Regions from separate parts of the Stenotrophomonas sp. Y-13 genome, predicted to be linked through region 1. Evidence: predicted binding sites of a transcription regulator. Region 1 holds the regulator's gene; the other holds the start of a gene.
What was found. The regulator FliA, encoded in region 1, starts transcription of late flagellar genes. The targets are predictions, from matches to a motif close to TAAAGTTTNNCNNNCNNNGGCCGATAA.
Positions count from the first base shown of each region.

Region 2: the regulator FliA is predicted to act here: its motif matches at 8,776-8,802, upstream of ACJ7VY_RS16025 (methyl-accepting chemotaxis protein).

Region 1 covers NZ_CP176501.1:1,898,481-1,912,838, forward strand. The annotation lists gene ACJ7VY_RS08665 (EAL domain-containing protein) at 1-1,329, shown strand, start outside; gene flhB (flagellar biosynthesis protein FlhB) at 1,455-2,585, shown strand; gene flhA (flagellar biosynthesis protein FlhA) at 2,582-4,687, shown strand; gene flhF (flagellar biosynthesis protein FlhF) at 4,851-6,575, shown strand; gene ACJ7VY_RS08685 (MinD/ParA family protein) at 6,562-7,446, shown strand; gene ACJ7VY_RS08690 (RNA polymerase sigma factor FliA) at 7,443-8,189, shown strand; gene cheY (chemotaxis response regulator CheY) at 8,203-8,595, shown strand; gene ACJ7VY_RS08700 (protein phosphatase CheZ) at 8,595-9,218, shown strand; gene ACJ7VY_RS08705 (chemotaxis protein CheA) at 9,223-11,202, shown strand; gene ACJ7VY_RS08710 (flagellar motor protein) at 11,324-12,064, shown strand; gene motD (flagellar motor protein MotD) at 12,068-13,021, shown strand; gene ACJ7VY_RS08720 (ParA family protein) at 13,021-13,803, shown strand; partial or broken gene ACJ7VY_RS08725 (chemotaxis protein CheW) at 13,821-14,358, shown strand, end outside.
Region 2 covers NZ_CP176501.1:3,533,392-3,547,749, reverse strand. The annotation lists gene ACJ7VY_RS16050 (OmpA family protein) at 1-147, shown strand, start outside; gene ACJ7VY_RS16045 (diguanylate cyclase domain-containing protein) at 218-2,164, opposite strand; gene ACJ7VY_RS16040 (sensor histidine kinase) at 2,393-3,814, shown strand; gene ACJ7VY_RS16035 (NahK/ErcS family hybrid sensor histidine kinase/response regulator) at 3,890-7,312, shown strand; gene ACJ7VY_RS16030 (manganese efflux pump MntP family protein) at 7,889-8,470, opposite strand; gene ACJ7VY_RS16025 (methyl-accepting chemotaxis protein) at 8,832-11,300, shown strand; gene ACJ7VY_RS16020 (response regulator transcription factor) at 11,351-12,016, opposite strand; gene acs (acetate--CoA ligase) at 12,179-14,122, opposite strand.

The sequences.
Region 1 (14,358 bases):
ACGCTGTCGGCCTCGCTGGACGGTGCGCGCAAGGAGCTGTTCCATGCCAGCCGCCACGATCCGCTCACCGGCCTGCCCAACCGCCAGCTGTCGCACGAACGCATCGAACAGCTGCTGCAGCAGTGCCGCGCGACGGGGCTCGGGTGCGCGGTGATGACCCTGGACCTGGATGAGTTCCGCCACATCAACAGCGCCTTCGGCCCGCAGGCCGGCGACGCGGTGATGGTCGACGTGGCCGAACAGCTGCGCCGGCAGCTGCCGGACGGCGGCCTGGTCGGGCGCCTGGGCGGCGACCAGTACGTGATCGCGCTGCCGCTGGCCGACGATGCCGCCGCGGCGCCGCTGGCCGAGCGCATTCTCATGGCGGTCAACACGGTGCGCGTGGACGAGCGCGACATGCGCGTCACCGCCAGCCTGGGGCTGGCGCTGTACCCGGCACAGGGCGCCACCGCGCCACAACTGCTGGCCCATGCCGAGACCGCCACCCGCCATGCCAAGCAGGCCGGCCGCAACCGCCACGCCCGCTTCGCCGCCTGGATGAGCGCCGACGCCGAGCAGGACCGGCGCCTGCTGGAGGACCTGCGGCAGGCGCTCGCCACGGCGCAGCTGAGCCTGCATTACCAGCCCCGGGTGCATGGCGACAGTGGCCTGGTCACCGGCGCCGAGGCGCTGCTGCGCTGGCGCCATCCGGTGCACGGGCCGGTTCCCAGCGCACGCATCATCCGCCTGGCCGAACAGCACGGACTGATCGACGTGATCGGCCGATGGGTGCTGGACGAGGCCTGCCGGCAGATGCGCTGCTGGCACGATGCCGGCCACCCCGGCTGGCAGGTGTCGGTGAACCTGTCGGGGCTGCAGCTCGGTTCGCCGTGCCTGGTCGAGGAGGTGCGGCGGGTGCTGCAGCGGCATGAACTGGCGCCGTCGCGGCTGGTGCTGGAAGTCAGCGAGAACGCGGTCACCCGCGACGCCGACGCCGCGATCGCGGTGCTGCGCGCCGTCGCCGCGCTGGGCGTGGGTATCTCGATCGACGATTTCGGCACCGGCTTCTCCAGCCTGCTGCAGCTGCGGCGGCTGCCGGCCACCGAGATCAAGATCGACCGCGCCTTCGTGATGGCGCTGGAGGACAGCGACGAGGACGTGGTGGTGGTCGCGGCGATCGTGGCACTGGGCCACGCCCTGAACATGGAGGTGGTGGCCAAGGGCATCGAGACCCCCGGCCAGCGCACCTATGCCGAGCGCCTGGGCTGCGACCACCTGCAGGGCTACCAGTTGGGGCGGCCGGTCGGCCCGGAGAGCTTCATGCGCCTGTACGCCAGCGGCGGCCTCTGAGCGCGGCGCCCGGCGCCCCCGGCCGTGCGCGTCCCGGGCGATGACCCCGGCCGCACCCGCCGGCCGCGGCGGCGCTGGCCCGGTTCTTGCACGGCCGATGCCGGATCCAGTACCCGCGCCAGGCCATGGCTGAGAACGAAGACGGCACCGAAAAAACCGAACAACCTACCGGCAAACGGCTGCGCGACGCCCGCGAGAAGGGCGACATCCCGCGCTCGCGCGAACTGGCCACCGCCACGGTGTTCGGCGCCGGGGTGATCGCCGTGGCCACCCTGTCCGGGGTGATCGGCGGCAATGCGCGCGCCTGGATGCGCACGGCGCTGGCGCCCGAGCCGGGGCTGTTCCAGACCCCCGACGCGCTGTTCGGCCACGCCGGGATGCTGCTGCTGCGGCTGCTGCTGGCGACCTGGCCGCTGTTGCTGGCCTGCCTGCTGGCCAGCTTCGTCGCGCCGCTGGTGATGGGCGGGTTGCGGGTGTCGTCCAAGGCGCTCATGCCCGACCTCAACCGCATGAACCCGATAAGCGGGATCAAGCGCATCTACGGCATGCAGTCGCTGGCCGAACTGGCCAAGTCGCTGCTGCGCATGCTGTTCGTCGGCGCCGCCGCCGGGCTGTGCATCTGGCACGGCTTCGATGCCCTGCGCGTCCTGCCGCAGCTGCCGCTGGAACGGGCGGTGCTCGATGGCCTGGGCTTCACCCTGCGGCTGCTGCTGGCCACGGCCGGCGCGCTGGTGCTGCTGGCGGCGATCGATGCGCCGTACCAGCACTGGAACTGGCTGCGCAAGCTGAAGATGACCCGCGACGAGGTCCGCCGCGAAATGAAGGAAAGCGAGGGCAGCCCGGAGGTCAAGGGCCGCATCCGCCAGATGCAGATGCAGCTGTCGCAGCGGCGGATGATGGAGGCCGTGCCCAATGCCGACGTGGTCGTGGTCAACCCCACCCACTACGCGGTGGCGCTCAAGTACGAGGCGGGGCGCATGAACGCACCGACCGTGGTGGCCCGCGGCGTGGACGAACTGGCCCTGCGGATCCGCCAGGTGGCCGACGGCAACCGGGTGGCGATCGTCTCGGCACCGCCGCTGGCACGCGCCTTGTATAGGGAAAGCCAACTCGGCAAGGAAATCCCCGTGAGACTGTATTCGGCCGTCGCCCAGATCCTGTCCTACGTCTACCAGCTGCGTGCCTGGCGCGGCGGGCCGATGCCGCAGCAGCCGGCCATCGACATCGACGAGTTCGGCAAGGGGGCCCGCCCATGAGCGCCCAGCCCATGCCCACCACCGCGCGCCGCCTGCTGGATGCGATCCGCCAGGGATTCGGCGCGCCGCTGATCGTGCTGGCGCTGCTGGCAATGGTGGTGGTGCCGCTGGCCGCGCCGGTGCTGGACGCGCTGTTCACCTTCAACATCGCCATCTCGCTGATGGTGCTGCTGGCGGTGGTGTACGTGAAGCGGCCGCTGGACTTCACCATCTTCCCGATCGTGCTGCTGGTCACCACCATGCTGCGGCTGGCGCTGAACGTGGCCTCCACCCGCGTCATCCTGCTCAATGGCCAGAACGGCCACGAGGCCGCCGGCAAGGTCATCGCCTCGTTCGGCGAATTCGTGATCGGCGGCAACTACGCGGTCGGCATCGTGGTGTTCGCGATCCTGACCATCATCAACTTCGTGGTCATCACCAAGGGCGCCGGGCGCGTGTCGGAAGTGACCGCGCGCTTCATCCTCGACGCCATGCCCGGCAAGCAGATGGCGATCGACGCGGACCTCAACGCCGGCCTGCTGACCCGCGAGGAAGCCAAGGCGCGGCGCGAGGAAGTGCGCGAGGAAGCCGATTTCTACGGCGCGATGGACGGCGCCAGCAAGTTCATCCGCGGCGACGCCATCGCCGGCATCCTGATCCTTTTCATCAACCTGCTCGGCGGCCTGGCGGTGGGCGTGCTGCAGCACGGCATGCCGTTCGCCGACGCGGCCTCCACCTATACCCTGCTGTCCATCGGCGACGGCCTGGTGGCGCAGCTGCCGGCACTGCTGGTGTCCAGCGCGGTGGCGATGCTGGTCACGCGCGCCTCGCGCGCCCAGGACATGAGCCAGGCGATGATGGGCCAGGTGTTCGGCCAGTACCGGGCGCTGGCCATCGCCGCGGCCATCATCGGCCTGGTCGGGCTGGTCCCGGGCATGCCCAACCTCGCGTTCCTGATCCTGGCCGCGATCCTCGGCTTCCTGGCCTGGAAGCTGTGGAAGCGCGACATGGCCGCCGCCGCGGCCGGCACCGAGGCCGGCGCGGCCGCCGCCGGCGAGATCCCCGGGCTGCTCGGCGCGCCGCCGGCGCCGACCGCCGAGCTGAGCTGGGATGAGCTGCGCCCGGTCGACCCGCTGGGGCTGGAGGTCGGCTACCGGCTGATCCCGCTGGTGGACAAGGCCCAGGGCGGCGAACTGATGGCACGCATCAAGGGCGTGCGCCGCAAGCTCACCCAGGACGTGGGCTTCCTGATCCCGTCGGTGCACATCCGCGACAACCTGGAACTGGCGCCCACCACCTACCGGGTGCTGATCCACGGCGTGCCGGTGGCCAGCGCCGAGATCCACCCCGACCGCGAGCTGGCGCTGGACCCCGGCAGCGCGATGGGCCAGCTGGACGGCATTCCCGGCAAGGATCCGGCGTTCGGCCTGGACGCCACCTGGATCCAGCCGCACCAGCGCGCCCACGCCGAGTCGCTGGGCTACACCGTGGTCGATCCGGCCACGGTGGTCGCCACCCACCTGTCGCACCTGATCCGCGAACACGCGCCGGAACTGCTGGGCCACGAGGAAGTGCAGCAGCTGCTGGCGACCCTGGCCAAGAGCGCGCCCAAGCTGGTCGAGGACCTCACCCCCAAGGCGCTGCCGATCTCGGTGGTGGCGCGGGTGCTGCAGAACCTGCTGATCGAGCGCATCCCGATCCGCCAGCTGCGCAAGATCGCCGAGGCGCTGGTGGAGAACGCCGCGCTCAGCCAGGACCCGACCGTGCTCACCGTGGCGGTGCGCAACGCGCTGGGCCGGTTCATCGTGCAGGAAATCGCCGGCATGTCGCCGGAACTGCCGGTGTTCACCCTGAACCCGCAACTGGAACGGGTCTTGCAGGAATCCACGCAGGGCAACGGTGCCGCACTGGAACCCGGTCTCGCCGAGCGCCTCCACCAGAGTCTTGCCGAATGCGTCGGCAAGCAGGAGGCGCGCAACGAGCCGGCCGTGGTGCTGGTACCGGGCCCGGTCCGCGCCGCCCTCGCGCGGATGGTCCGCCACAGCGTCCCCTCGCTGTCGGTGCTGGCCTACAGCGAGGTACCGGAAGACAAGCGCCTGAAGCTGGTCGGCACGATCAGCTGAGGACAGCCTGGAAACCGGCGGCGGCGCAGGACGACGTCAAAGAACGGACACCAGGCCGGCAACCGCCACACACGAAGGACGAGGAGCACGCACCGCCATGCACCACACCGCCAACGCTACTGCTCCCGCGTCGCACCCGCACACGAATTCCCGGTACTCCAGCATGAAGATCAAACGTTTCGTCGCCGCCGACATGCGCACCGCCATGAACCTGGTGCGCAAGGAACATGGCCCCGACGCCGTCATCCTGTCCAACCGCCGGATCGAGGAAGGCGTCGAGATCGTGGCGGCCGCGCACTATGACGAGAGCGTGGTGCAGCGCGCCCTGGAGGCCGCCCGCCCGGCACCGCCGCCGGCGCCCAAGCCGCGCAGCGCCGCCGAGGCGATCATCGCCGCGGTGACCCGCCGCAAGGCGCCGGAGCCGGAACCGGTGGTGGCCACCGCCTCGGCCGTGGCCGCCCTCGCCCGCTCGGCGGTCGGCGCCACCGGGCGCTCGATCGACAGCAGCCTCGAGCTGGCCCCGGGCAGCCGTTTCTCGTCGCTGCTCAAGCCGCAGCCCGCGCCGGCGGCGGTCGCTACGCCCCCACCGGCGCTGCCGGAACAGATCTTCGCCACCTTCCCGGCGCTGCAGGACGATGCGCCGGTGGTGCCGGCGTTCCGTCCCGAAGGCTTCGCCGTCGCCGCGGCGGCGCCGGTACCGGCCGCCCGCAACCGTGCCCACTTCGCGATCGATCCGCCGCTGGACGCGCCGGCCACGGCGCTGCCCGCAGCCGCCGCGCCCAGCGAACCGGCGCTGGCGGTGCCGCCCGTGGCGGCAGCGGCCGTGGCCGCGCAACCGGCACTGCCCGCCCCCGCCCCCGCCATCGCCGTGCCGGCACCGGCCCCGGCATCGACGCCGCTCAGCGTCAATGTTCCGGCACCGGCGGCCGACCCCGCCGTCGCCGCGCCCGCGCTGAGCGTGGTCCCGGCGGTACCGCGCGATGACCGCCAGCTGGCCGAACTGCGCCAGGAAGTGGCCGGCATGCGCCAGCTGATCGAGCGCGAGATGAACCGCTTCACCGACGAGCGCCTGCGCGGCAGCCCGGTGCGCGCCAATGCGCTGGACCTGATGGACGAGTACGGTTTCGACGCCGGCCTGGCCCGCGACGTGGCGGTGCAGATGCCGGCCGATACCGACCCGGCGCGCGCCCGCGGGCTGATGCTGGGCCTGATCTCCAAGAAACTGCCGATCGCCCCGGTCGACCCGATCGAGGCCGGCGGCGTGATCGCCCTGGTCGGCCCGACCGGCGCCGGCAAGACCACCACCATCGCCAAGCTGGCCTCGCGCTTCGCCGAGGCCCATGCCGCGCGCGACGTGGCCCTGGTCACCACCGATACCCAGCGCATCGGCGCCCGCGAGCAGCTGTACGGCTTCGGCCGCCAGCTCGGCATCGCCGTGCACGAGGCCAGCAGCGGCACCAACCTCAACCAGCTGCTGGAGCGCCTGGCCGATTACAAGCTGGTGCTGATCGACACCGCCGGGCTCGGCCAGCGCGATCGCGCCCTGACCGCGCAGCTGCAGTGGCTGCGTGCCGCCGGCCAGATCCGCACCCTGCTGGTGCTGCCGGCCAACACCAGCTTCCAGGACATGGACGAGGTGGTGCGCCGCTTCGGCGCGGCCAACCCGCAGGGCGTGGTGCTGACCAAGCTGGACGAGACCGGCCGCTTCGGCTCGGCCCTGTCGGTGGCCGTGGACCACCGCCTGCCGATCACCTGGGTGACCGACGGCCAGGACGTGCCCGAAGACCTGCACCGCGCCTCGGCGGCCAATCTGGTGCTGCGCCTTGAAGATTTGCGCCGCGCGGCCGATATGCCCTGCAATCCGGAGTTGAACCATGCCGTCGCGTGAGTACGCCAAGCTGACCAATGCCTTCCCGCTGTCGGCCACCCGCCGCCAGCCCGCGGGCCCCGTGCGCACCATCGCGGTGACCGGGGGCAAGGGTGGCGTGGGCAAGACCAACGTCTCGGCCAACCTGGCCGTGGCGCTGGCCGGCATGGGCAAGCGCACGCTGCTGCTGGACGCCGACCTCGGCCTGGCCAACATCGACGTCATCCTCGGGCTGCAGCCCAAGCACACCCTGGCCGACCTGGTCGCCGGGCGCTGCACCCTGGAGGACGTGATCATCGAAGGCCCCGACGGCCTGCTGGTGGTGCCGGCCGCGTCCGGCCGCCGGCACATGGCCGAACTGCAGCCGGCCGAGCACGTCGGCCTGGTCAACGTGTTCTCCGAGCTGGAACGCGACCTGGACGTGATGATCATCGACACCGCCGCCGGCATCACCGACAGCGTGTTGACCTTCTGCCAGGCCGCGCAGGACACGGTGGTGGTGGTGTGCGACGAGCCGGCCTCGATCACCGACGCCTACGCGCTGATCAAGGTGCTCTCGCGCGAGCGCGGGGTGGACCGCATCCAGGTCGTGGCCAACATGGCCCGCGACCCCAACGAAGGCCGCATGCTGTACGAGAAGCTGGTGCGGGTGTGCGAGAAGTTCCTGGCCGACGTTTCGCTGAACTACCTGGGCTGCGTGCCGCAGGACGACTGGCTGCGGCTGTCGGTGCAGCGCCAGCAGCCGGTGGTCAAGCTGTACCCGTCGGCGCCGGCGGCGCTGGCGCTGCAGGAGATCGCCCGCCGCACCGCCCGCTGGCAGGCGCCGACCGAGCCGCGCGGCGGCGTCGAGTTCTTCCTGGAGCGCATCATCCAGCGCGGGGTGGCGACATGAACCCGGCCGCCCATTACCGCGAAGTCCAGCGCGCCAGCGCCAACGACTGCATCGCCCGCCATTCGGACCTGGTGCGGCGCATCGCCCACCACCTGGCGGCGCGCCTGCCGGCCAGCGTCGAGATCGACGACCTGATCCAGGCCGGCATGATGGGCCTGATCGAAGCCTCGCGCAGCTACGACGCCGAACAGGGCGCCTCGTTCGAGACCTACGCCTCGATCCGCATCCGCGGTTCGATGATCGACGAGATCCGCCGCGGCGACTGGGTGCCGCGCTCGGTGCACCGCCGCGCCCGCGACGCCGCCGCGACCATTCGCCGCATCGAGCAGGCCACCGGCCGCGCCGCCAGCGCGACCGAAGTGGCGCAGGCCATGGACATGCCGCTGCCGGAGTACATGCGGCTGATCGAGGACGCGGCGCGCGGCCAGGTGCTGAGCCTGGAATCGCGGATCGAGGACCAGGGCGAACTGGACACCCCGGCCACCGGCGGCCCGACCCCGCAGCAGGTGCTCGAGCGCAGCCAGTTCGGCGAGGAACTGGGCAAGGCGATCGGCCAGCTGCCCGAACGCGAACAACTGGTGCTGTCGCTGTACTACGAGCAGGAGCTGAACCTGAAGGAGATCGGCGCGGTGCTCGGGGTCAGCGAGTCGCGGGTATGCCAGATCCACGGCCAGGCCATGCTGCGGCTGCGTGGCCGGTTGAAGATTTTCGAGGCGGCCGACGCCGGCCTCGTCGAACCATGAAGAGGAACACCTTTTGAACAAGAACATGCGGATCCTGATCGTCGACGACTTCTCGACCATGCGGCGCATCGTCAAGAACCTGCTGGGCGACCTGGGCTTCACCAACACCGCCGAAGCCGAGGACGGGCATGCCGCGCTGGCGCTGTTGAACAGCCAGCCGTTCGATTTCGTGATCACCGACTGGAACATGCCGGTGATGACCGGCATCGAACTGCTCAAGGCGATCCGCGCCGATGCCAAGCTCAAGACCCTGCCGGTGCTGATGGTCACCGCCGAGGCCAAGCGCGAGCAGATCATCGAGGCCGCGCAGTGCGGCGTGAACGGCTACATCATCAAGCCGTTCACCGCGCAGACCCTGGAGGAAAAGCTGGGCAAGATCTTCGAGCGGCTGGCGGCGAGCGCCTGATGACCATGCCCAGCGGAACTCCGAGCGAAAAATCGATCCTGGTGCAACACCTGCAGGACGCGCTGGCGGCGCTGGAAAGCGGCGACGAACACGGCTGGCGCCGGGAAATCGACGCGCTGGCGGCATTGCGCACGCAGCCGATGATGGCCGGGCTGGGGCGGCTGGCGCGCGAGCTTGGCCAGGCCCTGGGCGAGCTGCCGACGGTACCCACCGAGGCCGGCGAGCTGGACGACGCCTGCGCGCGCCTGGACCACGTGGTGGAGATGACCGAAAAGGCCACCCACCGCACCCTGGACCTGGCCGAGCAGTGCCGCGAGCTGGTCAGCGGCCTGCGCGAGGGCAGCGTGCCGGCGATCGAACACGAGCAGGCGCTGGAGCGCATCCGCCACAACCTCACCGAGATCGCCCTGACCCAGAGCTACCAGGACCTGACCGGGCAGATCATCCGCCGCGTGGTCGGCATCGTGCGCCGCGTGCACGAGGGCTTCGGCGCGCTCGGCCTGCCGCCGCCGGAAGACGAGGCCCGTGGCCGCGGCCTCGCCGGCCCGGCGCTGGAAGGCATCGACCGCCACGCCGTCAGCCAGAACGACGCCGACGACCTGCTCTCCAACCTGGGGCTGTGATGCCATGAGCGCCTTCGCCGACGACATCGCCGCCGATTTCATCATCGAGGCCCAGGAAATCCTGGATCGCCTCGGCGAACAGCTGGTCGCCCTGGAGCAGTCGCCCCGCGACAACGACCAGCTCAACGCGGTGTTCCGCGGCTTCCACACGCTCAAGGGCGGCGCCGGCTTCCTCGGCATCAACGCCATGGTCGAGCTGTGCCACGCCGCCGAGGAAACCCTGGGCATGGCGCGCTCGGGCAAGGCGGTGCTGCAGGCGCACCACTTCGACGCCGCGCAGCAGTCGCTGGACTGGCTGCAGGCGATGCTCGACGCGGTGTCGGCCGGCACCGATCCGCAGCACGCGCCGCCGTCGCTGATCGCGCTGTTCGACGTCGATGCGGCCCCGGCCCCGGCGGCACCGGTCGCGGTGGCCGCCCCGGCGACGGCCGGCGACCTGATCACCGAAGACGAGTTCGAGAACCTGCTCGACCAGCTGCACGGCGGCGCCGCGCCCGGCACCCGCCCGGCGCCGGCCAGCGCCGCGCCCGCCGCCAAGGGCGGCGACGAGCTGATCACCGAGGACGAGTTCGAAAGCCTGCTGGACCAGCTGCATGGCGGCGCCGCACCCGGCAGCCGCCCCGTCGCGGCCAGCGCCGCGCCCGCCGCCAAGGCCGGCGGCGACCTGATCACCGAAGACGAATTCGAAAGCCTGCTCGACCAGTTGCACGGCGGTGCCGCGCCCGGCGCCCGCGCCCTGCCGGCCACCGCGCCGGCCGCACCTGCGCGCGTCGCGCCCCCGGCACCGGCATCGACGCCGGCACCGGCACCGGCCGCGGCCAAGGCCGCGGTCGAACCGGAACAGACCGTGCGCGTGGACACCAAGCGCCTGGACGCCATCGTCAACCTGATCGGCGAACTGGTGCTCTCGCGCAACCGGCTCAAGACCCTGCGCACGCGCCTGAAAGACGAGGAACTGGACCGCGCCGTCTCCACCCTGGACATCGCCACCGCACGCCTGCAGTCGGCGGTCATGCGCACCCGCATGCAGCCGGTGGGCAAGGTGTTCTCGCGCTTCCCCAAGGTCGCCCGCGACGTCGCCCGCAGCCTCAAGAAGGAAGTGGACCTGGAGCTGATCGGCGCCGAGACCGAGCTCGACCGCAACCTGGTCGAGGCGCTGGCCGATCCGCTGGTGCACCTGGTCCGCAACGCCATCGACCACGGCGTGGAAATGCCCGACCTGCGCGAAGCGCAGGGCAAGCCGCGAATGGGCCGGGTACGGCTGTCGGCGCAGCAGGAAGGCGACTACGTCAGCATCGAGGTGCAGGACGACGGCGCCGGCATCGACCCCGAGCGGCTGCGCGCCAAGGCCCGCGAGAAGGGCCTGCTGGACCCGGAGGCGGCGGCTCGGCTGAGCAGCGAGGAGTGCCTGCACCTGGTGTTCCTGCCGGGCTTCTCGACCAAGCAGCAGGTCACCGACATTTCCGGCCGCGGCGTCGGCATGGACGTGGTGCAGTCGCGCATCCGCGAGCTGAGCGGGCAGATCCAGATCCAGTCGGAGCTGGGCCGCGGCAGCCGTTTCCTGATCCGCGTGCCGCTGACCCTGGCGATCCTGCCGACCCTGCTGGTGCAGGCCGGCGAGGACATCTACGCGCTGCCGCTGGCGCGGGTGATGGAAGTGCTGCACGCGCCGCGCACCTCGCTGGGCTGGTTCGACGGCCGCGCCGTGCTCGACCGTAAGTCGCACACGCTGGCGCTGGTCGACCTGCGCCAGTGGCTGGACGTGGAACCGGCGCAGTCGACCCTGCTCACCATCGTGGTGCTGCAGATCGGCGAGGCCCGCTTCGGCCTGGTCGTGGACCAGGTGCGGGGCCGCGAGGAAGTGGTGATCAAGCCGCTGCCCAAGGCCCTGCGCGGGCTCAAGGGCTATGCCGGCGCCACCCTGATCGGCGACGGCCGCATGGCGCTGATCCTGGACGTGGACGGGCTGCGCAGCCAGGAGTAAGCCCACCGGTCGCGCCGGTAGCGGCGCATGACCGCCGCAGCCCGCGGCCACACCCGCCCGCCGCGCCCGCGGCCGCCCCCCACCCGTTCAAGTACCCCGCGCAAACGCCGATATCCGTTAAATGGACAGACTCAGCATCATCGGACTCTTCCTCGCACTGGCCTCGCTGGTGGGTGGCAGCATACTCAAGGGAGCCGGCCTGTCCTCGCTGTGGTCGCCGGCCGCCTTCGTCATCGTCATCGTCGGCACCGTGGCGGCGATCCTGCTGCATACCTCGCCGGCGATCTTCCGCCATGCCTTCAGGATCGTGCGCTGGGTGGTGCAGCCGCCGGCCAGCGACCGCCAGGCGCTGATCCGGCAGATCGTGGAATGGAGCAACATCGCCCGCCGCCAGGGCCTGCTCGGGCTGGAGCCGCAGGTGGAGATGCAGGACGACCCGTTCCTGCGCAAGGGCCTGCAGCTGGTGGTGGACGGCGTCGAGCCCGACGCGATCCGGCACATGCTGGAAATCGAACTCAGCGGCCAGGAACACCGCGACCTGGCCGCGGCCAAGGTGTTCGAGGGCATGGGCATCTACGCCCCGACCCTGGGCATCATCGGCGCGGTGCTGGGCCTGATCGCGGTGATGAAGAACCTGGCCGACCCGAGCAAGCTCGGCCACGGCATCGCCGCCGCGTTCACCGCCACCATCTACGGCATCGCCTCGGCCAACCTGCTGTTCCTGCCGGTCGCGGCCAAGCTCAAGAGCGTGATCGCGCACAACAGCCGCGAGCGCGAGATGATCATCGAAGGGCTGATCGCCATCGCCCATGGCGAGAACCCGCGCAACATCGAAACCAGCCTGGCCGGCTTCGTGGGCTGAACCATGGCACGCCGCAAGTCCCACGAAGAGCACGCCAACCACGAGGCATGGGCCATCCCCTATGCCGACCTGATGACGCTGCTGCTGGCCTTCTTCGTGGTGATGTACGCCATTTCCTCGCTCAACGAAGGCAAGTACCGGGTGATGGCCGATGCCCTGACCACCGCCTTCGGCGGCGCGCCGCGCACCATCACCCAGGTCCAGGTCGGCCACCAGCAGCTGCAGGGCGGCGGCCACGACACGCCGGCGGTGATCCGCGCGCCGAGCATGACCGGCGGCGCGGTTTCCGACCCGACGCGGCTGCCGTCGATGGCGTCGCAGATGACGCGCCCGGTATCGCTGCGCGACCGCGAGCAGCTGCAGCGCGCCGAACGCCAGCTCGGGCAGATCGCCGAGAAGCTGACCCGGGCGCTGGCGCCGCTGGTCAGCCAGGGCGTGATCAGCGTGCGCCGCACCGAGCTGTGGATCGAGGTCGAGATCAACAGCGACATCCTGTTCGCCACCGGGTCGGCGGCGCTGGACGCCGACGCGCGGCAGACCCTGGGCAAGCTGGCCGACGTGCTGCGCGACGTACCCAACGGGGTGCGCGTGGAAGGCCATACCGACGACATGCCGATCGCCACCGCGCAGTACCCGTCCAATTGGGAACTGTCGGCCGCGCGTGCCGCCAGCGTGGTGCACCTGTTCGCCGACCACGGCGTGCAGCCGCAGCGGCTGGCGATGATGGGTTACGGCCAGTTCCGCCCGCGCGAGAGCAACGCGCTGGCCGAGGGCCGCAACCGCAACCGCCGGGTCATGGTCATCATCCTGGCCGATTCGGCCGCCAGCGCCGAGGCGCTGGCCGACGGCGCGACCACGGTCGACGCCGCACAACCCACCCGCGATGCCGCCGGCGCCGAGGCGCCCGCGCGCACGTCCGGACCGGCCTTGCCGGCAGCAATAGAAGGAGTGCACTGATGCGTATCTGGGCCATTGCCAACCAGAAGGGCGGCGTCGGCAAGACCACCACGACGCTGGCGTTGGGGCGCGGCCTGGCCGCGCTGGGCCAGCGCGTGCTGTTGATCGACCTCGATCCGCACGCCTCGCTGACCCGGGCCTTCGGGGTACCGCTGGACCCGCCGCCGCCGGGCGTGCTGGAACTGTTCGCCACCCCGCCCGGCGAGATCGCCGCGCTCGCGCGTGGCAGCGCCATCCCCGGGCTGGACTACCTGTGCGCGCAGGCCGCGCTGGCCACCCTGGAACGGCGCAGCGCCAACCAGCCGGGCCTGGGCCTGGCCCTGCAGCATGCGCTGGCGCAGCACGGGCAGCGCCACGACTACATCCTGCTCGACTGCGCACCGACCCTGGGGCTGCTGATGATCAACGCGCTGGCCGCGGCCGACCGGCTGATCATTCCCACCCAGGCCGAACCCCTGGCGCTGCACGGGCTGGAAGGCATGGTGCGCACCGGGCAGATGGTCGAGCGCTCGCGCGGCCGGCCGCTGCCGGTGTCGATCCTGCCGACCCTGTTCGACCGCCGTACCCGCACCGGCAACGAAACCCTGCGGCAGATGCAGGACCGGCATGGCGAGCGCGTGTGGGAAGACGCGATTCCGATCGACACCCGCATCAGCACCCCGGCCACCCTCACCGCCCCGGCGCACGACGACGCCTACCCGGGCCGCGGGCTGTCGGCCTACCGGCGCGCGCTCGAATGGCTGCGCGCCGAGGACGCCGCGCAACTGGAGCGCGCGGCATGAACGGCACCGACGTACTGGACGACTACCTGGGCGAGCTGCTGCTCGACGCGATCCCTGCGCCGGCACCGGCAGCGGCGCCGGTCGCCGTCGCCGTGGCGCCGGCCGCGGCTGACGCGCCGGTGGCCGTACCCGCGCCCGTTCCGGCCGCGCCGGTCCCGGCCCGCGCCGACCCGGTCATCCCCACCCCGGCACCACCTGCAGCGGTGGTGGCGCCGGCGGTGACCGCGCCAGCCGCGCCGGCCCCAACCCCGGCCCCGATCCCGTCCCCGGCCCCGGCCGCCACGCCTGCGCTGGCGCGGACCGCCGCCCCGCCCGCGGCCAGCGAACCCGGCCCCGCGCCTACGGCCACGCCCGCGGCGGCGGACGGCAACAACGTCTGGGCCGCGTTGCAGGCGCAGGCACGCGAGCCGCAGCGCCCGCAGCGCCGCGCCAGCGAGCGCACCTCGCGCTGGCTGCGCCTGCGCTGCGGCGCCCAGGCCTATGCACTGGAGCTGCTCAAGGTGCAGGAAGTGGTGCTGCCGGTGCCGCTGCTGGGCCTGCGCGGCACCGCCGCCT
Region 2 (14,358 bases), 1.6 Mb from region 1:
GGCATCGACCCGGACGCGATCCGCTACGAATACCGCGGCGATACCCAGCAGGTGCAGCAGTGCGACGGCGTCACGCTGCGTGCCGCGCTGCTGGAATGCCTGCTGCCCAACCGCCGGGTCGAAGTGCGCTTCGAACTGGCCCGATGAGCGCACGCGCCAGGTGAAAGGCCGCGGTCTGCATCGGTTGCCGGGTGCGCGTGGCCGGCGGATGCCGGGTTCAGGGCAGATGGGACATCCGGTTGGGGCCGCGGTTTTCGTCGCGCGCCGGCGCGGCGGCGACCTCGCGCGGTGGCGCCCACGACATCGGCCGGCCGCCGCCGATCGCGATCCAGCCCTGCGCCAGCGCGTGCTCGGGATCGCGCAGGATGCTGTAGAGGTCGACCGTGCGACCGTCGGCCAGGCCCCACAACCCGGCCCAGGTGCCGACGCCGCTGCGGCGCGCCACCTGCAGCGCCCGGCTGACCGCGCGCAGGGTGTCGGTCTGGTTCGCGGTGGCCCCCGGGAACAGCGGATGCGGGGCCACGCCGGCGGACAGGCTGGGGGTCAGGCACTGGCCCGGGGCGACATCCACCTGCAGCCGTTCGATGCGGCGGCACAAATGCGCGGCCAGTGCGAACGCCGCGGCCTGCGACGTGTTGGCGCGGATCACCACGAACGTGGCCCCGCCCCAGCGCGCCACGTGGTCGTGCTGGTCGCTGCCGCGGACCAGTTCCTCGGCCACCGCGCGCAGCAGCAGGTCGCCGGCGGCATGGCCATGCAGGTCGTTGAGCGCCTTGAAGCCGTCGATCTCCAGCAACAGCACGGCGCTGCGCGCCTCGCCGGTGCGCGCTGACATGGCGGCGTCCAGCAGGCGCTGCGCCTCGCGCCGGTTCGGCAGCCCGGTGAGCGCGTCGATGGTGCCGAGCCTGCGCAGCTGCCGCTGCTGGCGGCGCATGCGCAGGTACAGGGCGCCGCCGCCCAGCAGCAGGATCAGCGCCGCCGCCAGTGCGGCATTGCGCAGCAGGCGGTCGCGGCTGGCTTCCTGGACGGCGTTGATGCGGGCCGGGTCCAGCGCCTTCTCGGCGGTGGCCTGCAGCCTCGCCAGCCGGTTGAGGTCGTCGCCCTTCATCCGTGCCTGGTCGATCTGCCTGGCCTGGCGCAGGTAGTCGCGCGCCTGGGCGGTATCGCCGAGTGCCACGCTGGTTTCGGCCAGAATGTCCAGGCTGTCGCGGGTTGCTTCGGGGAACTTGCCGGTTTCGGCCAGCGCCAGCGCCTGTTCGCCCAGCTCCCGCGCCTGCCGCGGCTGCTGCTGCTCGAGCGCGATCCGTGCCAGCCGCTGCAGGGTGACGATCTGCCCGAGCGGGTCGTTCTTCGCCTGCCACGGCAGGATCGCGAGGAACTGCGCCCTGGCCGCCTCCAGGCGGCCGCGGGCATGCTGGATTTCGGCCCGGTGGCCGCGGATCCGGTGCAGCATCACGTCCTGGCTGGACACGCGCCCGGCGATGGATTCGGCGCGGGCGAACGCCCGCTCCGCCTCGTCATGGCGCTTGAGCCGCAGCAGCGTGTAGCCATGGTTGTAGTGCAGCATCACGTCCTGCGGCAGCGGCGGCCGGCGCAGGTGGTCGGACAGCGCCAGCGCCTGCTTCAGGTAGTGCAGCGCGCCTTCGGGGTCGTCCATCTGCTCGCCGCGGATCAGGGCGATGCCGGTCAGCGCGGTGATCTGGCTGCCCACGTCGCCCTCGGCGATGCCGCGCTCGAGCATCGATTCGAGCAGCTGCAGGCCTTCCGTGGTCTGGCCATTGCGCTGCAGCAGGGTGGCGGCCATCTGCAGCGCACGGCCGCGTTCGAAGGCCGGTAGCCCCGGTGTCCGCAGCAGTGCCTGCAGGCGCGCGGCCGATTCCAGGCTGGCGTCGCCCTGGCCCAGCAGCTGGCTGGCGAAGCCGCGGCACCCTTCGGCGCCGATTTCGACCACCACGGGCAGCGCCGGCGTGGCCAGCAGCCGGGTGGCGATTGCCAGCGCCTCGCGCGGGGCGCCGTGCACCGTCGCGTGGCAGCGTGCCACCTGGTCCATCAGCCGTGCATCGGCTTCCACGGTCTGGGCGCCTGCGGGGCCGGCCACGACCGTCGCCAGCACCGCCCATGGCATCAGGCGGCGGAATCGGGTGGCACGAAGCGGTCGGGGCATGGCGTCCGGTGGTTCCAGGCGGGGGAGCGTCCGGCCGGCTGGCGGCGCGGCAGATCGCGCGACGGACGCCGGTAATATAGCCGTACTGCCCGCATGCCGGGCGCCGCCGGGTGGCCATCCGGCGCCGCGTCCGCGCCGCGCCGGCCCATTGCCGCCGGCGGGCCCGTAATATGGCGGCGACCCATCCATTTGCCGCGTGGCCGCCCGCCGCGCCGGGGATTCCGCCCGATGCTTTCCCGCACTACCCGGCCCGGGGATCCGGCCGAGTCATCCCGGCGCATGCGTGCCAGCGACGCGCCGCGCGCGCCGGCGGTGGTCGACGCCACCGAGGCACGCGCCATGGCCATGCTGTTGCGCCTGCTGCTGGCCGTGGCCGGCTACCAGTTGCTGCTCCTGCTGTGGGAGGGGCCGGCGGCCGGCGCGCTGCCGCGGGTGCTGGGCGTGGCCGGCATGCTCACCTGCCTGGTTTCGCTGGAACTGCTGCGGCGCCGGCGCCTGCACCTGTCGGCAATGGCCTTCGTGGTGCTCAACCTGGTGCTGACCTCGGTGGCCTACGGTTACTGGGGCCTGCGCGCGCAGATGCACGGGCAACTGCTGCAGCTGCTGCCGGTACTGCTGGCCGGTGCGCTGCTGGGGCGTCGCGCGCTGTGGCTGGCGACTGCCTGGCTGGGCGCGCTGCTGGCGCTGGGCGCGTGGCAGGACGCGGCCGCCGGCTTCTACCTGCCCTCGCGCGTGGAGCTGGTGCTGCGCGACCTGGCGCTGTCCGGCTTCGGCACGGTGGTGGTCGCCTTCGTCCTGGACCAGTCGCTGTCCGCGCTGCGCCACAACCTGCGCATCGCCCAGCGCCGCGGCGCCGACCTGGCGCGCAAGCGCGACGCGCTGCAGCTGGAGATGCAGGAAAAGGAACGCTCGCGCGAGCAGCTGGTGCATGCGCTGAAGATCGAGAACGTGGGCCGGCTGGCCAGCGGCGTGGCGCATGATTTCAACCATCTGCTGGCGCTGATCATGGGCTACGCCGGCAAGGGCCGCCGCAGCGACGATCCGGCCGAGCTGAAGGCGGCGCTGCAGGGCGTGGAGTCGGCGGCGCGGCGCGCCGGCGCGGTGACCCGCCGGCTGCTGGACTTCAGCCGCCAGGACGTGGCCCGGCCGCAGCTGCTGGACGCGGCCCCGACCATCGCCACGATGGAGCCGATGCTGCGCCAGTTGTTCGACGCGCGCACGGTGTTCGAACTGGATACCGGCCGGGTGCAGTGCCAGATCCATTTCGATCCGGCGCAGCTGGAACTGGTGCTGTTGAGCCTGGCCGCCAATGCCCAGCAGGCGATGCCCGACGGCGGCACCTTCCGGCTGGCGCTGTGCTGCCCGGAGCCGGGCAACGAACTGCGCATCGAAGTGAGCGACAGTGGCCATGGCATGAGCGAGGAAGTGCGGCAGCGCTGCATGGAGCCGTTCTTCACCACCAAGCCCAGCGGCCAGGGCACCGGCCTGGGCCTGGCGGTGGCCGGCAACCTGGTCGCCGCGGCCGACGGCCGCATCGAAGTGGACAGTGCCCCGGGCGAAGGCACCCGGTTCCACCTGTACCTGCCGGCGCGGCCGCTGCCCGCCGGGCCGGTGCCCGCGGCCGGGGGCGGCGAAGCGCTGCCCTGCTGACCGGCGCCGGGTGGCCGCCGCGGCGCGGGCCTGGCAGCGGCTACACTGCGGCACGGCCCGTCCGGAAACTCGTCCTTGGTCTCAAGCTGGATCCTGCTGCTGGTCTCGCTCGGCTATGCCGCGCTGCTGTTCGGCGTGGCGTGGTGGGGCGACCATCGGCCGATGTATCCGGACCGGCCATGGCTGCGGCCGGTGGTCTACAGCCTGGCACTGGCGGTGTACTGCTCGTCGTGGACCTTCTACGGCGCGGTCGGCACCGCGGTGCGCTATGGCATCGGCTACCTGCCGATCTACCTGGGGCCGCTGCTGCTGCTGCTGTTCGGCTGGCGCATCATCGAGCGGCTGGCGCTGATCGCGCGCAGCGAGAACGTGGTCTCCATCGCCGATTTCATCTCCTCCCGCTATGGCCGTTCGCGGCGCCTGGCCGCGCTGGTGGCGGTGATCGCGCTGATCGGCGTGGTGCCGTACCTGGCGCTGCAGTACAAGGCGGTGGCGATGAGCCTGCAGGTGCTCACCGGCGACAGCGGCGGTGGCGGCGTGCTCACCGATCCGGCGCTGTACGTGGCGCTGCTGATGGCACTGTTCGCCACCCTGTTCGGCACCCGCCAGGTGGACGCCACCGAACACCACCACGGCATGATGCTGGCCATCGCGCTGGAGTCGATGATCAAGCTGCTGGCGATGGTGGCGGTCGGGGTGTTCGCCTACGTCTGGCTGTCCGACCGCGGCACCGCGGTGGTGGCCTCGGCGCGGACCCTGTTCGAAGGCACGCCGCCGGTCGGTTTCGTCTCGCAGACCCTGCTCAGCTTCCTGGCGCTGATCTGCCTGCCGCGCCAGTTCCACGTGGCGGTGGTGGAGTGCGGCGACGTCGGCGACGTGCGCCGCGCGCGCTGGCTGTTCGGTGGCTACCTGGTGCTGATCTCGCTGATGATCGTGCCGATCGCGGTGGCCGGCAACGCGCTGCTCGGCAGCGGCGGAGTGGTCGACGACGCGCTGGTGCTGGCGCTGCCGATGAGCACCGGCAACACCGCGCTGGCGCTGGTGGCCTATGTCGGCGGCTTCTCGGCGGCCACCGGCATGGTGATCGTGTCCTCGATCGCGCTGGCGACGATGATCAGCAACGACCTGGTGATGCCGCTGCTGCTGCGCCGCAGCGGCGACCACCGCGAGGCCGCCGACGTCGCCTCGCGGGTGCTGTGGATCCGCCGCCTGGCGATCCTGCTGCTGGCGCTGGTGGCGTACGGCTATTACCGCGGCAGCAACAACGACACCATGCTCGCCACTTACGGGCTGATGGCCTTCGCCGCGGTGGCGCAGTTCGCGCCGGGCCTGATCGGCGGGCTGTACTGGCGCGGCGCCAGCCGCCGCGGCGTCGGCGCCGGCATGGCGGTGGGCTTCGCGCTGTGGGTCTACACGCTGCTGCTGCCGGCGCTCAGCCACGGTGGCTGGCTCGACGTGGCGCTGGTCGAGCACGGCCCGTTCGGCATCGACTGGCTGCGCCCGGAACAGCTGTTCGGCCTGCGCGGCTGGGACCCGCTGACCCATGGCACCTTCTGGTCGCTGCTGCTCAATGCCGCGACCATGCTGCTGGTGTCGATGCGCTGGCGCCCGGGGGTGGCCGAACGGCTGCGCGTGGCGCCGTTCCTGGAGCCGTATGCGCGGCGCCCGGCGGTGGCCGGCGACTGGCCGGCGCACGTCAAGGTGCGCGACCTGCTGGCGCTGGCCACGCGCGTGGTCGGCGACGTGCGTGCGCGGCGCGCCTTCGTCGAGCAGGCGCAGGCGCTGCAGCGCGAGTTCCAGCCGGCCGCCGCCGCCGACCGCGCCTGGGTGCAGTTCACCGAACGCCTGCTGGCCGCGTCGATCGGCGCCGCCTCCGCGCGCCTGCTGCTGACCAGCCTGCTGCGCGGCTCGGGCATGGACCTGGGCGAAGTGGTCGCGGTGCTGGACGAGGCCGGGCAGGAGCTGCGCTTCAACCGCGAGATCCTGTCGACCACGCTGGAGAACATCAGCGCCGGGGTCAGCGTGGTCGATCCGGACATGCGCCTGACCGCGTGGAACCGCCGCTACCAGCAGATGTTCGGCTACCCCGACGGCATGCTCTACGTGGGCCGCCCGGTCGCCGACCTGATCCGCTACAACGCCGAGCGCGGCGAACTGGGCGAAGGCGACATCGAGGTGCAGATCAACCGCCGCATCGGCCACATGCGCGCCGGCACGCCACACGTGTTCGAGCGCACCGGCGCCGACGGCAAGGTGATCGAACTGCGCGGCCAGGCCCTGCCCGGCGGCGGCTACGTCACCAGCTACAACGACATCAGCGACTTCAAGCGCGCCGAGCAGGCGCTGCTGGAGGCCAACGAGACCCTGGAACAGCGCGTGGCCGAGCGCTCGCAGGCGGCCGAGGCGGCGCAGCAGTCCAAGACCCGCTTCCTGGCCGCGATCAGCCACGACGTGCTGCAGCCACTGAACGCCGCGCGGCTGTTCGCCTCGGCGCTGCGCGACGGCCTGCACGAGAACGACGAACAACGCCATCTCGCCGAGCGCGTGGATGCCTCGCTGCGCGCGGCCGAGGAGCTGCTCGACGGCCTGCTCGACGTGTCGCGGTTGGATGCCGGCGGGCTGCGCCCGACCCTCACCGATTTCGATGCCGCGGTGCTGGTGCGCGAGCTGGCCGCGCAATACACCCCGGTGGCGGCCGGGCGCGGGCTGCGGCTGCACGTGTTCGCGCGCCCGGCGTGGGTGCGCAGCGACCGCCGGCTGCTGCGCCGGGTGCTGCAGAACTTCATGGCCAACGCGCTGCGCTACACGCGCAGCGGGCGCATCGTGCTGGCATTGCGGGTGCGCGGTGGCCAGGTCGAGCTGCAGGTGTGGGATACCGGCCCGGGCATTCCCGAGCACCACATGCAGCAGATCTTCAACGAGTTCCACCGCTACCAGCAGCCGTTCGACTGGGGCGAGCAGGGGCTGGGCCTGGGCCTGTCGATCTGCCAGCGCATTTCGCGCCTGCTGGGCCATGGCCTGGATGCGCGCAGCCAGCCCGGCCGCGGCAGCATGTTCTCCATCACCCTGCCGCGGGTGCCGACCCCGGCGGTGGCGCCACCGCCACGCGCCATGCCGGGGTTCGGCGGCGACGAGGCGCTGGCCGGGCTGCGCGTGCTGTGCGTGGACAACGACCAGGAAATCCTCGACGGCATGCGCGCGCTGCTCGGCCGCTGGAAGGTGGAAGTGATCGCTGCCAGCACCGTGGACATCGCGCTGCAGAAGATCGCCGAGCACCCCGACGTGATGCTGGTGGACTACCACCTGCATGACCGCATGGACGGGCTCGACGCGCTGGTTGCACTGCGCGCCGCCGCCGGCCGGCCGCTGCCCGGCGCGCTGCTCACCGCCGACGGCCGCGACGAGTTGAAGCGGATGGCGCGCGAGCGCGGCTACCGGGTGCTGACCAAGCCGGTGAAGCCGGCCTCGCTGCGCGCCTTCCTGACCGCCTGGCGGTAGGGCCTCGTGGAAGCCGGTTGCGCCGGCGATTGCCGGCCGCACCGCTTCATGTAGATGCGCTGCTTGCCGCGCATGGGGTCTCACCGGGAAAGCCCGTGCGGGGCGAGCCCCGCACCTACGTGGAGCTTCGTTGCTGCCCGGCGGTAGAACCTCGTCGGCGCCGGGCGAACCGGTGATTGCCGGCCGCGCCGCTCCGCGTAGATGCGCTGCTTGCCGCGCATGGGGCCTCACCGGGAAAGCCCGTGCGGGGCGAGCCCCGCACCTACGTGGAGCTTCGTCGTTGCCCGGCGGTAGAACCTCGTCGGCGCCGGGCGAGCCGGCGATTGCCGGCCGCACCGTTTGCGTAGATGCGCCGCTTGCCGCGCATGCGGCCTCACCGGGATAGCCCGTGCGGGGCGAGCCCCGCACCTACGTGGTTCCTCGCCGCCTGATGGTAGAGGCCCGTGGGCGCCGGCCGCACCGCTCCGCGTAGATGCGGGGCTTGCCCCGCATGCGGCCGCTCCGCGTAGATGCGCTGCTTGCCGCGCATGGGGCTTCACCGGGAAACCCGTGCGGGGTGAGCCCCGCACCTGCGTGTCAGGCCGCGCCGTGCAGGTGTTCGTACAGGATGCTGGCGCCGATGACGATCAGGATCACGCCGCCGACGATCTCGGCGCGCTTGCCGACCAGCGCGCCGAGCACGCGCCCGAGCATGATGCCCAGGGTCACCATGACCAGCGTGCACAGGCCGATGACCAGCGCCACCACGCCGATATGCACGTCCAGGAAGGCCAGGCTCACGCCGACCGCGGCCGCGTCGATGCTGGTGGCCAGGCCGGTGGCGGCCAGCGTCAAGAAGCGGTGGTGGCGGTTGTCGCCGGCGTCCTGGGTTTCCTCCTCGGCATCTGGGCGCAGCCCGGCCACGATCATGTGCACGCCCAGCGCGCCGAGCAGGACGAAGGCGATCCAGTGGTCGAACGCTTCCACGTACTGCGAGGTGGCGCGGCCCAGCAACCAGCCCAGCAGCGGGGTGATGGCTTCGATCACGCCGAAGATCAGGCCGGCGCGCAGTGCGTCGGGCAGGCGCGGCCGGCGCATCGCCGCCCCCTTGCCGATCGCGGCGGCGAAGGCGTCGGTGGACATGGCGAAGCCGATCAGGAGGATGGAAAGTGGGGACATCGGGTTTTCCTGGCCGGGCGGACACGGACGGCACGCGGCGCGCCCGACCTGACGTTGCGCTCGCATGCCGTTGGTCTCGCCAACCGTGGAACCGGTCGCACGCGCCACGACGCAATGGTCGAGTGTGTTGACGCGTGCGCTTCCAGACGCTGGAAGCAGGCTACTCCCCAAGGGAGCGCGGATTCTAGCACGCCGCCGTGGCGCCCGCGGCCCTCGCCTGCGGCCGCTGACATGCGCCTGTCATCAGGCGCTGGCCTCATTGCGCCGCGCGCCGCCCGCGGCGCGCCTGCGTTCGCCGGACGTCCTAAAGAAAGCGCGGCAGCGGCCGATCCAGAGGCGTTCCCACGCCCGGAGTCGTGCAATGAAGTTCCCGCTTGGAATCGCCCAGAAGCTGCGGTTGAGCCTGTTGGCCCTGGTGGTCGGCCTGGCCGTCATCGGTTCAGCCTATGCCTGGCTCAGCGCCGGCACCCGTGCCGCCGACCAGCGCCTGCAACGCTACCAGCAGGACGCGGCGCGGCTGGAGAACCTGGCGCGTGCCTTCGCCGAAGCGCGGCGCGCGCAGGCCGAGTATGCCATGTCGTTCTCGACCACCGCCGGGCAGGCGTTCGGCAAGGCGCGTGCGCAGCTGGGCCAGGCATTGGCGCCGGTGCCTGGCGCCGAACCGTGGCCGCCCGGGCTGGCCACCGCGCTGCAGGCCTACCTGGAATCGGCGCGGCTGCTGGACGAGCGCATCGGCGAGCTCGGCCACGATGCCGACAGCGGCATGCAGGGCGAACTGCGCGCCGCGGTGCATACCGTGGAGAACCTGATCGGCGAATACCGCGAACCGGAGCTGCAGGTGTCGATGCTGAGCATGCGCCGCCACGAGAAGGACTTCATCCTGCGCCGCGACCAGAAGTACGCCGACGAACTGGGCGCCGAAGCGATGCCGTTCGAACTGCTGCTGCAGCGCGCGCGCATGCCCGAGCCGGTGCGCGCGCAGGTGCGCGAGGCGATGCAGCGCTACCAGGGGGCATTCCTGTCCTATGCGGCGGCGCGCTTCGGCGTGGACAGCGAGACCCAGGCGCTGGACGACTATGCCGCGCAGGTGGACCCGGTGATCCTGCGCCTGCAGCGCGACCAGCGCAGCGCGCTGCAGGCGCAGCAGGCCGGGCAGGCCGCCGCGCGCAACTGGATGAACGCCGCCTTCGCCGCCACCGTGCTGATCGTCGGCGCGCTGCTGGTGACGCTGCTGGTGCTGCTGCTGCGTGCCATCGACCGGCCGCTGGCCGCGGCCGCGGCGTTCGCCGGGGCGATTGCCGACGACCACCTGGACGGCACCCTGGTGGTGCGCAACCGGCATGACGAGATCGGCCGCCTCGCCACCGCGCTGATGCAGATGCAGGCCAGCCTGCGCGAACGCATCGCCAGCGAACGCGTGGCCGCGCTGGCCAACCAGCGCGTGCGCCAGGCGCTGGACGTGGCGCGCGCCGCGGTACTGGTCACCGATGGCGACGGACGCGTGGTGTACGCCAACGATGCCCTGCGCCAGACCTTCGCCGAGGCGGGCGTCGATGCCGCGGTGGATACCGGCGCCGACGTGGCTGCACTCGGCACCGAGGTGGCCGCGGTGCTGGCGCGGGCCCGCGGGGAGGGCGCTACGGTCGATGCCGAAGTCGAGCTGGGCAACACCGGCTTCCTGCTGCGCGCCAGCCCGGTGCTGGAACAGGCGCGGGTGCTGGGGCTGGTGATGGAATGGCAGGACCGGCGCCTGGAGCGGGTGATCGCCCACGAAGTCGCGGCGGTCGTGGCCGCGGCCGCGGCCGGCGACCTGCAAGGGCGCATCGAACTGGCCGACAAGCAGGGCTTCGTGCGCGAGCTGGCCGGGCGCATCAACGCGCTGCTGGACAGCGTGCAGACCCAGGTCGGCGATGCCACGCGGGTGATCGGCCACTTCGCCCGTGGCGACCTGAGCGCGCGCATGCGCGACGATGGCGACGGCATCTACGCGCGGCTGCGGCAGGGGCTGGAGGTGGCGATGCGCCAGGTCGGGGCCATTGTCTCCAGCATCCAGCAGTCGGCCGGCAGCGTGCAGTCGGCTGTGGCCGACATGGCCAGCGGCACCCGCGAACTGTCCGCGCAGGTCCAGCAGCAGGTCGACGACGTGCACGACGCGCTGCAGCGCGTGCGCTCGGTGGCCGGGGAGGCACGCGAGAACGCCGACAGCGCGCGCCACAGCGCCGAGATCTCCGAAGCCGCGAGCGTGGCCGCCGAACGCGGACGCGAGGCCACCACCGCCGCGGTGGCCGGCATGGAGCGGCTGCGCGCGTCCTCGCGCCATATCCGCGAGATCGTCGCCACGGTCGACAGCCTGTCGTTCCAGACCAACCTGCTGGCGCTCAACGCGGCGGTGGAAGCTGCGCGCGCCGGCAGCCATGGCCGCGGCTTCGCGGTGGTCGCCAGCGAAGTGCGGCAGCTGGCGCAGCGCTCGGCCGCGGCGTCGCAGCAGATCCGCGCGCTGGTGGATGCCTCGCTGCAGCAGGTCGAGGCCGGCGCCCATCTGGTCGACAGCAGCGGCGAGGCGATGCAGGACATCGGCGGCCGCGTGCAGCAGGTGGTGGTGGCGATGGCGCGCATCGACGCGGCGTCGGCGCGCCAGGTCAGCGCGGTGGACGACGTCGAGCGGCTGCTGCGGCGCATCGGCGACGGCACCCGCCAGAGCGGCAACGTCGCCCGTGCGTCCTCGCAGGCGGCGTTGGCCATGCACGAGCAGGCGCAGGAGCTGGCGGCGGCGGCGGAAACCTTCGTGGTGGACGGCGCCGCCGCGCCGCGGCTTTCGCCGGCGGCCTGACCGTGGACGCGACGGCGGGGCGGCGGCGTGCCGCCCCGGCATGGCGTGGCTCAGTCTTCTTCCGGCGGCAGCACGATGCTGTCGTCGTCGATGGCCAGCTTGCCGGCCATCAGCACCGCCTGGGTGCGGTTGGTGACGCCGAGCTTGCGCAGGATCGCGGTGACGTGCGCCTTGATCGTGGCCTCGGACACGTTCAGGTCGTAGGCGATCTGCTTGTTGAGGCGCCCGGCGCCGAGCATCTGCAGCACCCGGAACTGCTGCGGGGTGAGTTCGCGCAGGCGCTGGCCGACCTCGCGTTCCTCGTGGTCGGTGGGCGGCACGTTGTGCGCCTCGGCCGGTGCCCAGCGCTCGCCGTCGAGGATGGTGCCAAGGGCATGGCCGATGGTGTCCGAATCGGCCGACTTGGGGATGAAGCCGAACGCGCCATGGTCGAGCGCGCGGCGCATCACCGTCGGTTCCTCGCGCGCGGACACCACCACGATCGGCAACTGCGGGTGCAGCGAGCGCAGGTGCACCAGCGCGTTGAACCCCTGCGCGCCTGGCATGTTCAGGTCCATCAGCACCAGATCGGCATCGGGATGCTGCTCGGCCAGCGCATACAGCGCCTCGACGCTGTCGGCCTCCAGCAGCTGCACCCCGGGAATGACCCGCTGCACCGCGCCGCGCAGCGCTTCGCGGAACAGCGGGTGGTCATCGGCGATCAGCAGGGTAGGCATTGGAGCAGGAGTGGCTGAAGAGGAGTGAGGAGTGAGGAGTGAGAGAAGGCAAAAACAAAAGCCGGTCTGCTTGCGGGGAGAGGTTGGGAAAAGGGCGGAGTGAGAAGCGGGCAATCAAACCACTGCTGCTTTCTCTCACTCCTCTTCACTCATCTCCTGGCCTCACCGAACCTTGCGCTCTTCCACCAGCGACGCCACCACCGAGGGGTCGGCCAGGGTCGAGGTGTCGCCGAGCTGGTCCGGCGCATTTTCGGCGATCTTGCGCAGGATGCGGCGCATGATCTTGCCCGAGCGGGTCTTGGGCAGCCCCGGCGCCCACTGCAGGTGGTCCGGTGCGGCGATCGGGCCGATCTCCTTGCGCACCCACGCCACCAGTTCCTTGAGCAGCTCGTCGGTCTGCGCCTCGCCGGCCACCAGGGTGACGTAGGCGTAGATGCCCTGGCCCTTGATGTCGTGCGGGAAGCCCACCACCGCGGCCTCGGCCACCTTCGGGTGGCTGACCAGCGCGCTTTCCACTTCGGCGGTGCCGATGCGGTGGCCAGAGACGTTGATCACGTCGTCGACGCGGCCGGTGATCCAGTAATAGCCGTCCTCGTCGCGGCGGCAGCCGTCACCGGTGAAGTAGCTGCCCGGGTAGGTGCGGAAATAGGTGTCGATGAAGCGCTGGTGGTCGCCGTAGACGGTGCGCATCTGCCCCGGCCACGAGTCGCGGATGATCAGGTTGCCTTCGGTGGCGCCTTCCTGGATCTCGCCGTCGGCGTTGACCAGCGCCGGCTGCACGCCGAAGAACGGCAGGGTCGCCGAGCCGGGCTTGAGGTCCACCGCGCCGGGCAGCGGCGCAATCAGGATGCCGCCGGTCTCGGTCTGCCACCAGGTGTCCACGATCGGGCAGCGCGCGTCGCCGACCACGTCGTGGTACCAGCGCCAGGCTTCGGGGTTGATCGGCTCGCCGACGCTGCCGAGCAGGCGCAGGCTCCTGCGCGAGGTGCGCTTGACCGGCGCCTCGCCGTCGCGCATCAGCGCGCGGATCGCGGTGGGCGCGGTGTAGAAGATCGTGACCTGGTGCTTGTCGATCACCTGCCAGAAGCGCGAGGTGTCGGGGTAGTTCGGCACGCCCTCGAACATCACCGAGGTGGCGCCGTTGGCCAGCGGGCCGTAGACGATGTAGCTGTGGCCGGTGACCCAGCCGACGTCGGCGGTGCACCAGTAGACGTCGTCCTCGCGCAGGTCGAACACCGCCTCGTGGGTGTAGGCGGCGAACAGCAGGTAACCGCCGCTGGTATGCAGCACGCCCTTCGGCTTGCCGGTGGAACCGGAGGTGTAGAGGATGAACAGCGGGTCCTCGGCGTTCATGCGTTCCGGCTCGCACTGCGCCGGCTGGGTGTCCACCACGTCATGGAACCAGCGGTCGCGCGGCGCCTGCATGTCCACCGCCGCACCGGTATGGCGCACCACCAGCACGGTTTCCACGGTGTGGGTGCCGGGCAGCTTCAGCGCGGCGTCGACGTTGGCCTTCAGCGGCACCTTGCGGCCGCCGCGCAGGCCTTCGTCGGCGGTGATGATCAGCTTGCTGCCGCAGTCGCCGACGCGGTCGGCGATGGAATTGGCGGCGAAGCCGCCGAACACCACCGAGTGGATCGCGCCGATGCGCGCGCAGGCCAGCATCGCCACCGCGGCGTCGACGATCATCGGCAGGTAGATGGTGACGCGGTCGCCCTTGCCGACGCCGAGGTTGCGCAGCGCGTTGCCGAGCCTGCACACGCGTTCGTGCAGCTCGCGGTAGGTGACCTTCTGCGCCGGCATGTCCGGGCTGTCCGGCTCGAACAGCAGCGCGGTCTTGTCGCCGCGGGTGGCCAGCTGGCGGTCCAGGCAGTTCACGCTGACGTTGAGTTCGCCGTCCTCGAACCACTTGATGCGGAAATCATCCAGCTGGTAGCTGACGTTCTTGATCCGGGTGGGCTTGGTGAACCAGTCCAGGCGCTCGGCGGCCCTGGCCCAGAACGCATCGGGGTTTTCCACCGATTCGCGGTACTGCTGCTGGTACGTGGTCTTGTCGATCCGCGCCCGGGCGGCGAACGCGGGATCGACGGGATAGAGATCAGCCATGGCAATACCCTCACCTTTGCACTTGTAACCAATGGGGGAGCCGCATCTGCGACGCGGCCGCGACCTCCCAAGTGTGCCGCATCACCCCAGTCGCGCGCTGCCCCCCGGCTTAGACGATGGTCGAATACCCGCACGCTTTCGACTAATGGCGAATAGCCGCCCGCGGTGAACGCCGCGCACCCTGCCGTGGACCGTGCGACCGACGCGGCCGTCAACGCCAGCCGGAGAGAGGCAGA